Regions from separate parts of the Streptosporangium sp. NPDC050855 genome, predicted to be linked through region 1. Evidence: riboswitches for the same ligand, from Rfam matches in the RefSeq annotation. Region 1 holds a riboswitch; the other holds the start of a gene.
The links. Region 1 has a riboswitch for glycine ahead of gcvT (glycine cleavage system aminomethyltransferase GcvT). Riboswitches for the same ligand answer to the same signal wherever they lie in the genome.
Positions count from the first base shown of each region.

Region 2: linked by a shared signal. The riboswitch ahead of gcvP (aminomethyl-transferring glycine dehydrogenase) and the one ahead of gcvT (glycine cleavage system aminomethyltransferase GcvT) in region 1 are both predicted to bind glycine.

Region 1 covers NZ_JBITFY010000004.1:151,340-155,744, reverse strand. The annotation lists gene ACIBCT_RS11465 (L-serine ammonia-lyase) at 1-883, opposite strand, end outside; gene gcvH (glycine cleavage system protein GcvH) at 957-1,349, opposite strand; gene gcvT (glycine cleavage system aminomethyltransferase GcvT) at 1,346-2,437, opposite strand; glycine riboswitch at 2,471-2,565, opposite strand; glycine riboswitch at 2,566-2,664, opposite strand; gene ACIBCT_RS11450 (gamma-glutamyl-gamma-aminobutyrate hydrolase family protein) at 2,751-3,443, opposite strand; gene ACIBCT_RS11445 (3-oxoacyl-ACP reductase) at 3,520-4,284, opposite strand; gene ACIBCT_RS11440 (aldehyde dehydrogenase family protein) at 4,289-4,405, opposite strand, start outside.
Region 2 covers NZ_JBITFY010000023.1:96,551-100,955, reverse strand. The annotation lists gene ACIBCT_RS34430 (MerR family transcriptional regulator) at 1-131, shown strand, start outside; gene ACIBCT_RS34425 (bifunctional nuclease family protein) at 209-679, shown strand; gene ACIBCT_RS34420 (MerR family transcriptional regulator) at 824-1,444, shown strand; glycine riboswitch at 1,460-1,551, shown strand; gene gcvP (aminomethyl-transferring glycine dehydrogenase) at 1,725-4,405, shown strand, end outside.

The DNA of each region.
Region 1 (4,405 bases):
CGGCGGCGCCGTTGGTGGGGGCGGTGACGATCCGGCCGCCCGCGGCGTTCTCCTCGTTGACGGCCAGCGCGAACAGCGAGACCCAGTCCATGGTCTGCAGCGAGTCCTTCTCCTGCGTCTCGCTCCGCAGCTGCCGGTGGAGCTGGTGGGCGCGGCGGCGCACCTTCAGGCCGCCGGGCAGCACGCCCTCCTTGCCGATGCCCCGGTTCACGCACTCGGTCATGACCCGCCACAGCACGAGCAGCCGCTCGCGGATCTCGGCCTCGCTGCGGCCGAAGGCCTGCTCGTTCTCCAGCATCAGCCCCGAGATCGACAGCCCGGTCTCGGCGCACTGGGCGAGCAGCTCGGCGGCCGTGCCGAACGGGTACGGGACGACCGTGTCGTCGGGCTTGATCCGGTCGGCGCCGGTGGCGTTCTCGTCGACCACGAAGCCGCCGCCCACCGAGTAGTAGACCCGCTCGCGCAGCGTCTCGCCGGACTCCGCCAGGGCGGTGAAGCGCATGCCGTTCGGATGGCCGGGCAGGGAGATCTTGCGTTCGAAGACGAGGTCCTCGCCGATGACGAACGGGATCTCGCGGGAGCCGTAGAGCGAGACCGTGCCGGACTCGCGCATGGCGGCCAGCCGCTCGTCCACGGTGTCGATGTCGACCAGCTCGGGCTTCTCGCCGGACAGGCCGAGCAGCACGGCCTTGTCGCTGCCGTGTCCCTTGCCGGTCAGCCCGAGCGAGCCGTACAGGACGGCGCTCACCCGGGCGGTCTTCTCCAGGAGGCCGTCACGGTGCAGGCCGCGGGCGAACCTGTGGGCCGCGGCCATCGGGCCGCCCGTGTGCGAGCTGGACGGGCCGATTCCGATCTTGAAGAGATCGAAGACGCTGATCGTCATCTGAATCCTCCCAGCGAGGGCGGCCACGCGCGCCCGGGGACGCGCGTGGCCCGGGTACCGGTGAGCCGGAGGCTCAGGACTCACCCGAGGTGAGCGAGGTGTACTCCTCCGGCGACAGCAGGTCGTCGGCGGAGCCCTCCAGTCGGATGCGGAACAGCCATCCCTCCCCGTAGGGGTCGCCGTTGACCAGCGAGGGGTCGTCCACGACGGCCTGGTTGACCTCGACGACCTCACCGCCGACCGGCGCGAAGATGTCGCTCACCGACTTGGTCGACTCCACCTCGCCGACGGTGTCACCGGCGGTGACCGTGCTGCCGACCTCGGGGAGGATCTGCACGTAGACCACGTCCCCCAGCGCCTCGGCCGCGTAGGCGGTGATCCCCACGGTGAGGGTCAGGCCGTCATCCACTCCGGAGACCCACTCGTGTTCCTTGGTGTAGTGCAGGTCCTCGGGAATGCTGCTCATTTTGTCCTCCTGTAGAAAGGCAGTGCGACGACCTCGACCGGTTCGCGGCTGCCCCGGATGTCGACGGCCAGTCCCGACGCCAGGCCGTTGTCCACGTAGGCCATGGCGATGGGCCTGCCCAGCGACTGCGAGGGGGCCCCGCTGGTGACCTCCCCGACGACCGTGCCGTCGGCGGCGACCACCACCGGGTACCCGTGCCGGGGCACCCTGCGGCCGCTCGTGACCAGGCCGACCAGGCGGCGGCCCGGCGGGACGTCCCTGAGGGGTTCGAGGGCGGCCCGGCCGACGAAGTCGCCCGGCTTGTCAAACCTCACCACACGGCCCAGCCCGGCGTCGAACGGAGTCAGCTCGGCCGACAGCTCGTTGCCGTAGAGCGGCATGCCCGCCTCCAGCCGGAGGGTGTCGCGCGCGGACAGGCCCGCCGGGACCAGCCCGTGCGGCGCGCCCGCCTCGCTGAGGGCGCACCAGATCGCCTCGGCGTCCTCGGCCGCGACGAACAGCTCGAACCCGTCCTCGCCGGTGTACCCGGTACGGGCGATGAGGGCCTCGTGGCCCGCGACCACGGCGGGCAGGCCCGCGTAGTACTTCAGCCCGTCCAGGTCGGCCTCGGTGAGACCGGCCAGGATCTCCGCCGAGCGCGGGCCCTGGATCGCGACCAGCGCGTACCGTTCGGAACGGTCGTCGACCGCGGCGTCGAAGCCCTTGGCGCGGCCGGTCAGCTCGGCGGCCACCCGCGGGTAGTTGGACGCGTTGGCGACGACCATGAACTCGGCGGGGGCCAGCCGGTAGACGATCAGGTCGTCCAGCACGCCGCCCCCGGCGTCGACGATCATCGTGTAGCGGGCACGGCCGGGCTCCAGCGCGGACAGGTGGCCGACCAGCGCGTAGTCGAGGGCCTCGGCGGCCTGCGGGCCGGTCACGAAGATCTCGCCCATGTGGGAGAGGTCGAACAGGCCGGCCGCCCGGCGGACCGCGTTGTGCTCGGTGGACTCACTGCCGTAGCGGAGCGGCATCAGCCAGCCCGCGAAGTCGGTCAGCGTCGCGCCGAGGGCCTCGTGGACGCCGCGCAACGGCGTAGGTCGGGACATGTGCGCACCTCAGGCAGGGGACAGATGAGATCATCCTCCCCCTCTGTCATGGGTGCCTGAGAGTTTCATCCGGTTTTTGCCGGACTTTCACCTTCGGCGAGGCCACGGGGCCTGCTTTCCAGAGAGCACCTACCCGCACGGTCCTTTGCCTTGAGAGGTTCGCGGGGAGGGCTTGCTCCTTCAGGGGTCCTGGCCTGGATGTCAGGACGCTCTCCCGCACGGGATTCATCGGTGTCACCGCCAGCCTAACCGCCCGCACCGGCCGAGCGGAATCCCCCGCCGCCCTCGCCGGTGGGCCCGGCTCGAAGGCCGGTCAGGCGGTGTGCCGGACCAGGGCCTCGAACAGGGCCGACTCGTCGTCGGCCTCGGGGTGCCACTGGACGGCGACGGCGAACGGGTGCTCGTCCAGCTCCACGGCCTCGATCGTGCCGTCCCCGGCGTGGGCGGTCACGGTCAGGCCCTCGCCCGGCCGGTCCAGGGCCTGGTGGTGGTAGTGGGCCACGTCCACGGTCTCGGTGCCGAAGATCTTCGAGGTCCGGCTGCCGGGGGCCAGGCGCACCGGCATCCTGCCGTGGCTGCCGGGGGCCGGGGCGTGCCCGGAGTGACCGACCACGTCGGGCAGGTGCTGGTGCAGGGTGCCGCCCAGGGCGACGTTGAGGATCTGCATGCCCCGGCAGACCCCCAGGAAGGGCAGTCCCCGCTCCAGCGCCGCCCGGACCAGGCCCAGCTCGGCGTCGTCGCGGAACGGCCGCACGTATCCGGTCCTCGCGTGCGGCTCCTGCCCGTACCGCTCCGGGCCGACGTCACCGCCACCGGCCAGGATCAGCCCGTCCAGCCGCTCCACCAGCGGCGCGGGGTCACCGGCCGGGGGCACGATCACCGGCTGCCCGCCCGCGCGGGCCACATGGTCGACGTAGTCGTAGGGCAGCAGCGCCGTCGTCACCTCCCAGACGGTGAACCGGGCGGGCTCGACGTAGCAGGTGATGCCGATGACGGGACGGGACATGATCTCTTGCCTTGCCTTGCCTTGCCTTGCTCTCACGGGGCCGGGCCCGGTGGCCGCGGGCCCGGCCGGGACTCCCCTACAGCGGGGTGACGTACGCGCCGGAGATGCCTCCGTCCACCAGGAACTCCGAGCCGGTGATGAAGCTGGCGTCGTCCGAGGCCAGGAACGCCACCGCGGCGGCGATCTCCGACGCCTCGGCGAAGCGCCCCAGCGGGACGTGCACCAGGCGGCGCTGGGCCCGCTCGGGGTCCTTGGCGAACAGCTCCCGCAGCAGCGGCGTGTTCACCGGCCCCGGGCAGAGCGCGTTGACCCGGATGCCCTCGCGGGCGAACTGCACGCCCAGCTCGCGCGACATGGCCAGCACCCCGCCCTTGGAGGCGGTGTAGGAGATCTGGCTGGTCGCCGAGCCCATCACGGCCACGAACGACGCGGTGTTGACGATCGAGCCCTTGCCCTGGCGCCGCATGTACGGGATGACGTGCTTGCAGCACAGGTAGACCGAGGTGAGGTTGACCTCCTGGACCCGGCGCCAGGCGTCGATGCCGGTCTCCAGGATCGAGTCGTCGTCCGGCGGCGAGATGCCCGCGTTGTTGAACGCGACGTCCACGCTGCCGTAGGTGTCGAACGCGGTGGCGAACACCCGGGCGACGTCGTCCTCGTCGGTCACGTCGGCCCTCACGAACAGCCCGCCGACCTCGGCGGCGGCGGCCCGGCCGGTCTCCTCGTCCAGGTCCACGCAGACGACGCGGGCGCCCTCCTCGGCGAACCGGCGCGCGGTGGCCAGGCCGATCCCGCTTCCGGCGCCGGTGATCACGGTCACCCGGTCCTGCAGACGCTGCATCGTTCTACTCCTCCTCGGAGATGAAGACGTTCTTGGTCTCGGTGAACGCCGCCAGCGCGTCCGGCCCCAGCTCACGGCCGAGCCCCGACTGCTTGAAGCCACCGAACGGCGTCCAGTAGCG
Region 2 (4,405 bases), on a different contig from region 1:
CGCTGCTGCGCCGCCGGGGGCCGGGCGCGATCGACCAGGCCGACGAGACCGCCAGGGAGATCTCCGGCCTGTTGCTGGAATTGCACGCCTCGCTCCTGCGTTCGGGCGTTCGTGGGGCCCTGGGCCGGTGAGAACCTGCCCAGGCACTCGTACCCCACGAGTGTTACGTTGAACAAACCGGTCGGAATCCAGCGAAGCGGAGCAGCCCGTGTTGCAGATGGAGGTCGTGGGCGTTCGAGTCGAGATGCCCTCCAACCAGCCGATCGTCTTGTTGAAGGAGGCGCAGGGAGAGCGTTACCTGCCCATCTGGATCGGCATGACCGAGGCCACGGCGATCGCCATGGCCCAGGCCGAGGAACCACCGCCTCGGCCGCTCACCCATGACCTGTTCCGGGACGTGCTCGACGGACTCGGCGTCCGGCTGAACACGGTCAACATCGTCGCCCTGCGCGACGGGATCTTCTTCGCCGATCTCGTCTTCTCCAACGGGGTGGAGGTGAGCGCGCGTCCCTCCGACTCGATCGCCTTGGCACTGCGCACCGGCGCACGTATCTTCGCGAGTGAGGAGGTGGTCCGGGAGGCAGGGGTGATCATTCCCGACGACCAGGAGGACGAGGTGGAGAAGTTCAGGGAGTTCCTTGACACGATCACGCCCGAGGACTTCGGCCGCGCGGGGTAGGAATTTCGGTGCATTTACGCTTCACGACGCGCCGGGTGGGGTCGTTGACTGGACTTGGCCCCAGTCCTACGGTGCAAGTGAAACCCACGGCCGTGCGTAAACCCCCAGATCAGGCCGTGGGATGAGAGAAAGCCGGAGGTCCGCGTGGCGGTCAGCAGCGGCGAGGGTAGAAACGCCGATCAGGATGACCCGGAACGGCGCCAGTCGGCACGTCAGCGCGCGGGTGAAGAGGGTCTGCTGTTCGACGGGGAACCGGTGAACACGCCCGCCGACCTCGGCTACCGGGGCCCGACGGCCTGTTCCGCGGCCGGGATCACCTACCGGCAACTCGACTACTGGGCGCGTACCGGCCTGGTCGAGCCCACCGTGCGGGCCGCGCACGGCTCGGGCTCCCAGCGGCTGTACGGCTTCCGCGACATCCTGGTCCTCAAGGTCGTCAAGCGCCTGCTCGACACCGGCGTCTCCCTCCAGCAGATCCGCATCGCCGTACAGCACCTGCGCGACCGGGGCGTCAACGACCTCGCCCAGATCACCCTGATGAGCGACGGGGTCAGCGTCTACGAGTGCACCTCGCCCGACGAGGTCATCGACCTGCTCCAGGGCGGTCAGGGAGTCTTCGGCATAGCGCTCGGACGGGTCTGGCAGGAGGTGGAGGGCTCCCTCGCGGATCTTCCCGGCGAACGCGCGGAGTCGGGCGGAGGCCCTTTAGGCGATCATCACGCCGATGAGCTCGCCCGGCGTCGCAGAGCACGGCGAACAGGGTAAACTCGGACTCGCCACTGACCCTGTGCGGGAGAGTCCCCGGCACGACCGGGGCGCCGAAGGAGCAACCTCCCCGGAATCTCTCAGGCACCCTGTACCGCACGGACGAGGCAACTCTGGAAAGCAGGCACACCGGCCAGGTGTGCCTCACCGACGGTGCAAGCCTCCCGTCACGGGCAGGTGAAGCTCTCAGGTCGCGGCACCGGCCGCGATGACAGAGGGGGAGACTCCGGTCGCACGCCCGCGCCCGGCGCCGGTCTCCACCCCGTCTGGGAGGCTTTCCATGACCGATCTGTCCCCGCTCGGCGAGCTCGCCGCCCCACCGTTCGCGACCCGCCACATCGGGCCCGACGACGCCGAGCAGACCCGCATGCTGGAGGCGGTCGGCTTCGCCTCCGTCGCCGACCTGGTCGCGGTGGCCGTGCCCGAGGCGATCCGCTCGGCCGAGCGGCTGAACCTGCCCCCGGCCGCCTCCGAGGCCGAGGCCCTGGCCGAGCTGCGCGTCCTGGCCGGGCGCAACACCGTGATGACCTCGATGATCGGCCTGGGCTACCACGACACGATCACGCCGGCCGTCATCCGCCGCAACCTGCTGGAGAACCCGGGCTGGTACACCGCGTACACGCCCTACCAGCCGGAGATCTCCCAGGGCCGGCTGGAGGCCCTGCTCAACTTCCAGACCGTGGTCTCGGACCTGACCGGCCTGGACGTCGCCGGCGCCTCCCTGCTGGACGAGGCCACCGCGGCCGCCGAGGCGATGACCCTGGCCCGGCGCGCGGGCCGCAGCCCGTCGAAGGTGTTCGTGGTGGACGCCGACGCCCTTCCGCAGACCAAGGCGGTGCTGCGCACCCGCGCCGAGCCGCTCGGCATCGAGCTGGTCGAGAGCGACCTGGCCGGCGAGCTGCCCGACTGCTTCGGCGTGCTCGTGCAGTACCCCGGCGCCAGCGGCCGGATCCGCGACTTCCGCGGCGTGTCCGAGGCCGCCCACGCCCGCGGCGCCCAGGTGGTCGCCGCCGCCGACCTGCTCGCCCTCACCCTGCTGGCCGCCCCCGGCGAGCTCGGCGCCGACATCGCGATCGGCTCCACCCAGCGCTTCGGCGTCCCGCTGGGCTTCGGCGGCCCCCACGCGGCCTACATGGCGGTCCGCGACGGCCTCCAGCGCCAGCTTCCCGGCCGCCTGGTCGGCGTCTCCCAGGACGCGGACGGCCGCCCGGCGTACCGCCTCGCGCTGCAGACCCGCGAGCAGCACATCCGCCGGGAGAAGGCCACCAGCAACATCTGCACCGCCCAGGTCCTGCTCGCGGTGATCGCCGGCATGTACGCCGTCTACCACGGCCCCGAGGGCCTGCGCAGGATCGGCCGCCGCACCCACCGCCACGCCGTGGTCCTCGCCGAGGGCCTGCGCCAGGGCGGCGTCGAGGTCGTGCACGACACCTTCTTCGACACCGTGCTCGCCCGAGTGCCCGGCCGGGCCGCCGCGATCGTCGCCACCGCCCGCGACAACGGGGTGAACCTGCGCCTGGTCGACGACGACCACGTGGGGATCACCTGCGACGAGCGGACCGAGCTGCTGCACCTGGAGCAGGTCCTGGCCGCCTTCGAGGTCGCCGGCGTCGTCCCGGCCGACCTGGACGCCGCCGCCCACGACGCGCTGCCCGACGCGCTGGCGCGGACCGGCGACTACCTGACCCACCCGGTCTTCCACGCCCACCGCTCCGAGACGGCCATGCTGCGCTACCTGCGCAGGCTCCAGGACAAGGACGTCGCGCTCGACCGGTCGATGATCCCGCTGGGCTCCTGCACCATGAAGCTCAACGCGACCACCGAGATGGAGCCGATCACCTGGCCCGAGTTCGCGGGCCTGCACCCCTACGCCCCCGAGGACCAGGCCCGGGGCTACCTGGAGCTGATCGCGGAGCTGGAGCGCTGGCTGGCCGAGGTCACCGGCTACGACGCCGTGTCGCTCCAGCCGAACGCCGGCTCCCAGGGCGAGTTCGCCGGCCTGCTGGCCATCCGCGCCTACCACGCCTCGCGCGGCGAGTCCGAGCGCGACGTCTGCCTGATCCCCTCCTCCGCGCACGGCACCAACGCCGCCAGCGCCGTCATGGCGGGCATGCGGGTGGCCGTGGTGGCCTGCGACGACGAGGGGAACGTGGACCTCGGCGACCTGGTCGCGAAGATCGACAAGCACCGTGACCGGCTCGCCGCGATCATGGTGACCTACCCGTCCACGCACGGCGTGTACGAGGAGACGATCGTCCGGGTCTGCGAGCTGGTGCACGAGGCCGGCGGCCAGGTCTACGTCGACGGCGCCAACCTCAACGCGCTGGTCGGCCTGGCCAGGCCGGGCGAGTTCGGCGCGGACGTCTCCCACCTGAACCTGCACAAGACCTTCTGCATCCCGCACGGCGGCGGCGGCCCCGGGGTCGGGCCGGTCGCGGTCCGCGCCCACCTGGCCGACCACCTGCCCGGCCACCCGCTGCGCGAGGGCACCACCGTCGGCCCGGTCTCGGCCGCCCCGTACGGCTCGGCCGGCATCCTGCCGATCTCCTGGGCCTACATCCGGATGATGGGCGCCGACGGCCTCAAGGCGGCCACCGAGCAGGCCATCCTGTCGGCCAACTACCTGGCCCGCAGGCTCGGCCCCCACTACCCGGTCCTCTACACCGGCCGCGGCGGCCTGGTGGCCCACGAGTGCATCGTGGACCTGCGCCAGATCACTAAGGAGACCGGCGTGACCGTCGACGACGTGGCCAAGCGCCTGGTCGACTACGGTTTCCACGCGCCGACCATGTCCTTCCCGGTGGCCGGGACGCTGATGATCGAGCCGACCGAGAGCGAGGACCTGGCCGAGCTCGACCGGTTCTGCGAGGCGATGATCGCCATCCGCGGCGAGATCGCCAAGGTCGCCTCGGGCGACTACGACAGGACCGACAACCCGCTGCGCAACGCCCCGCACACGGC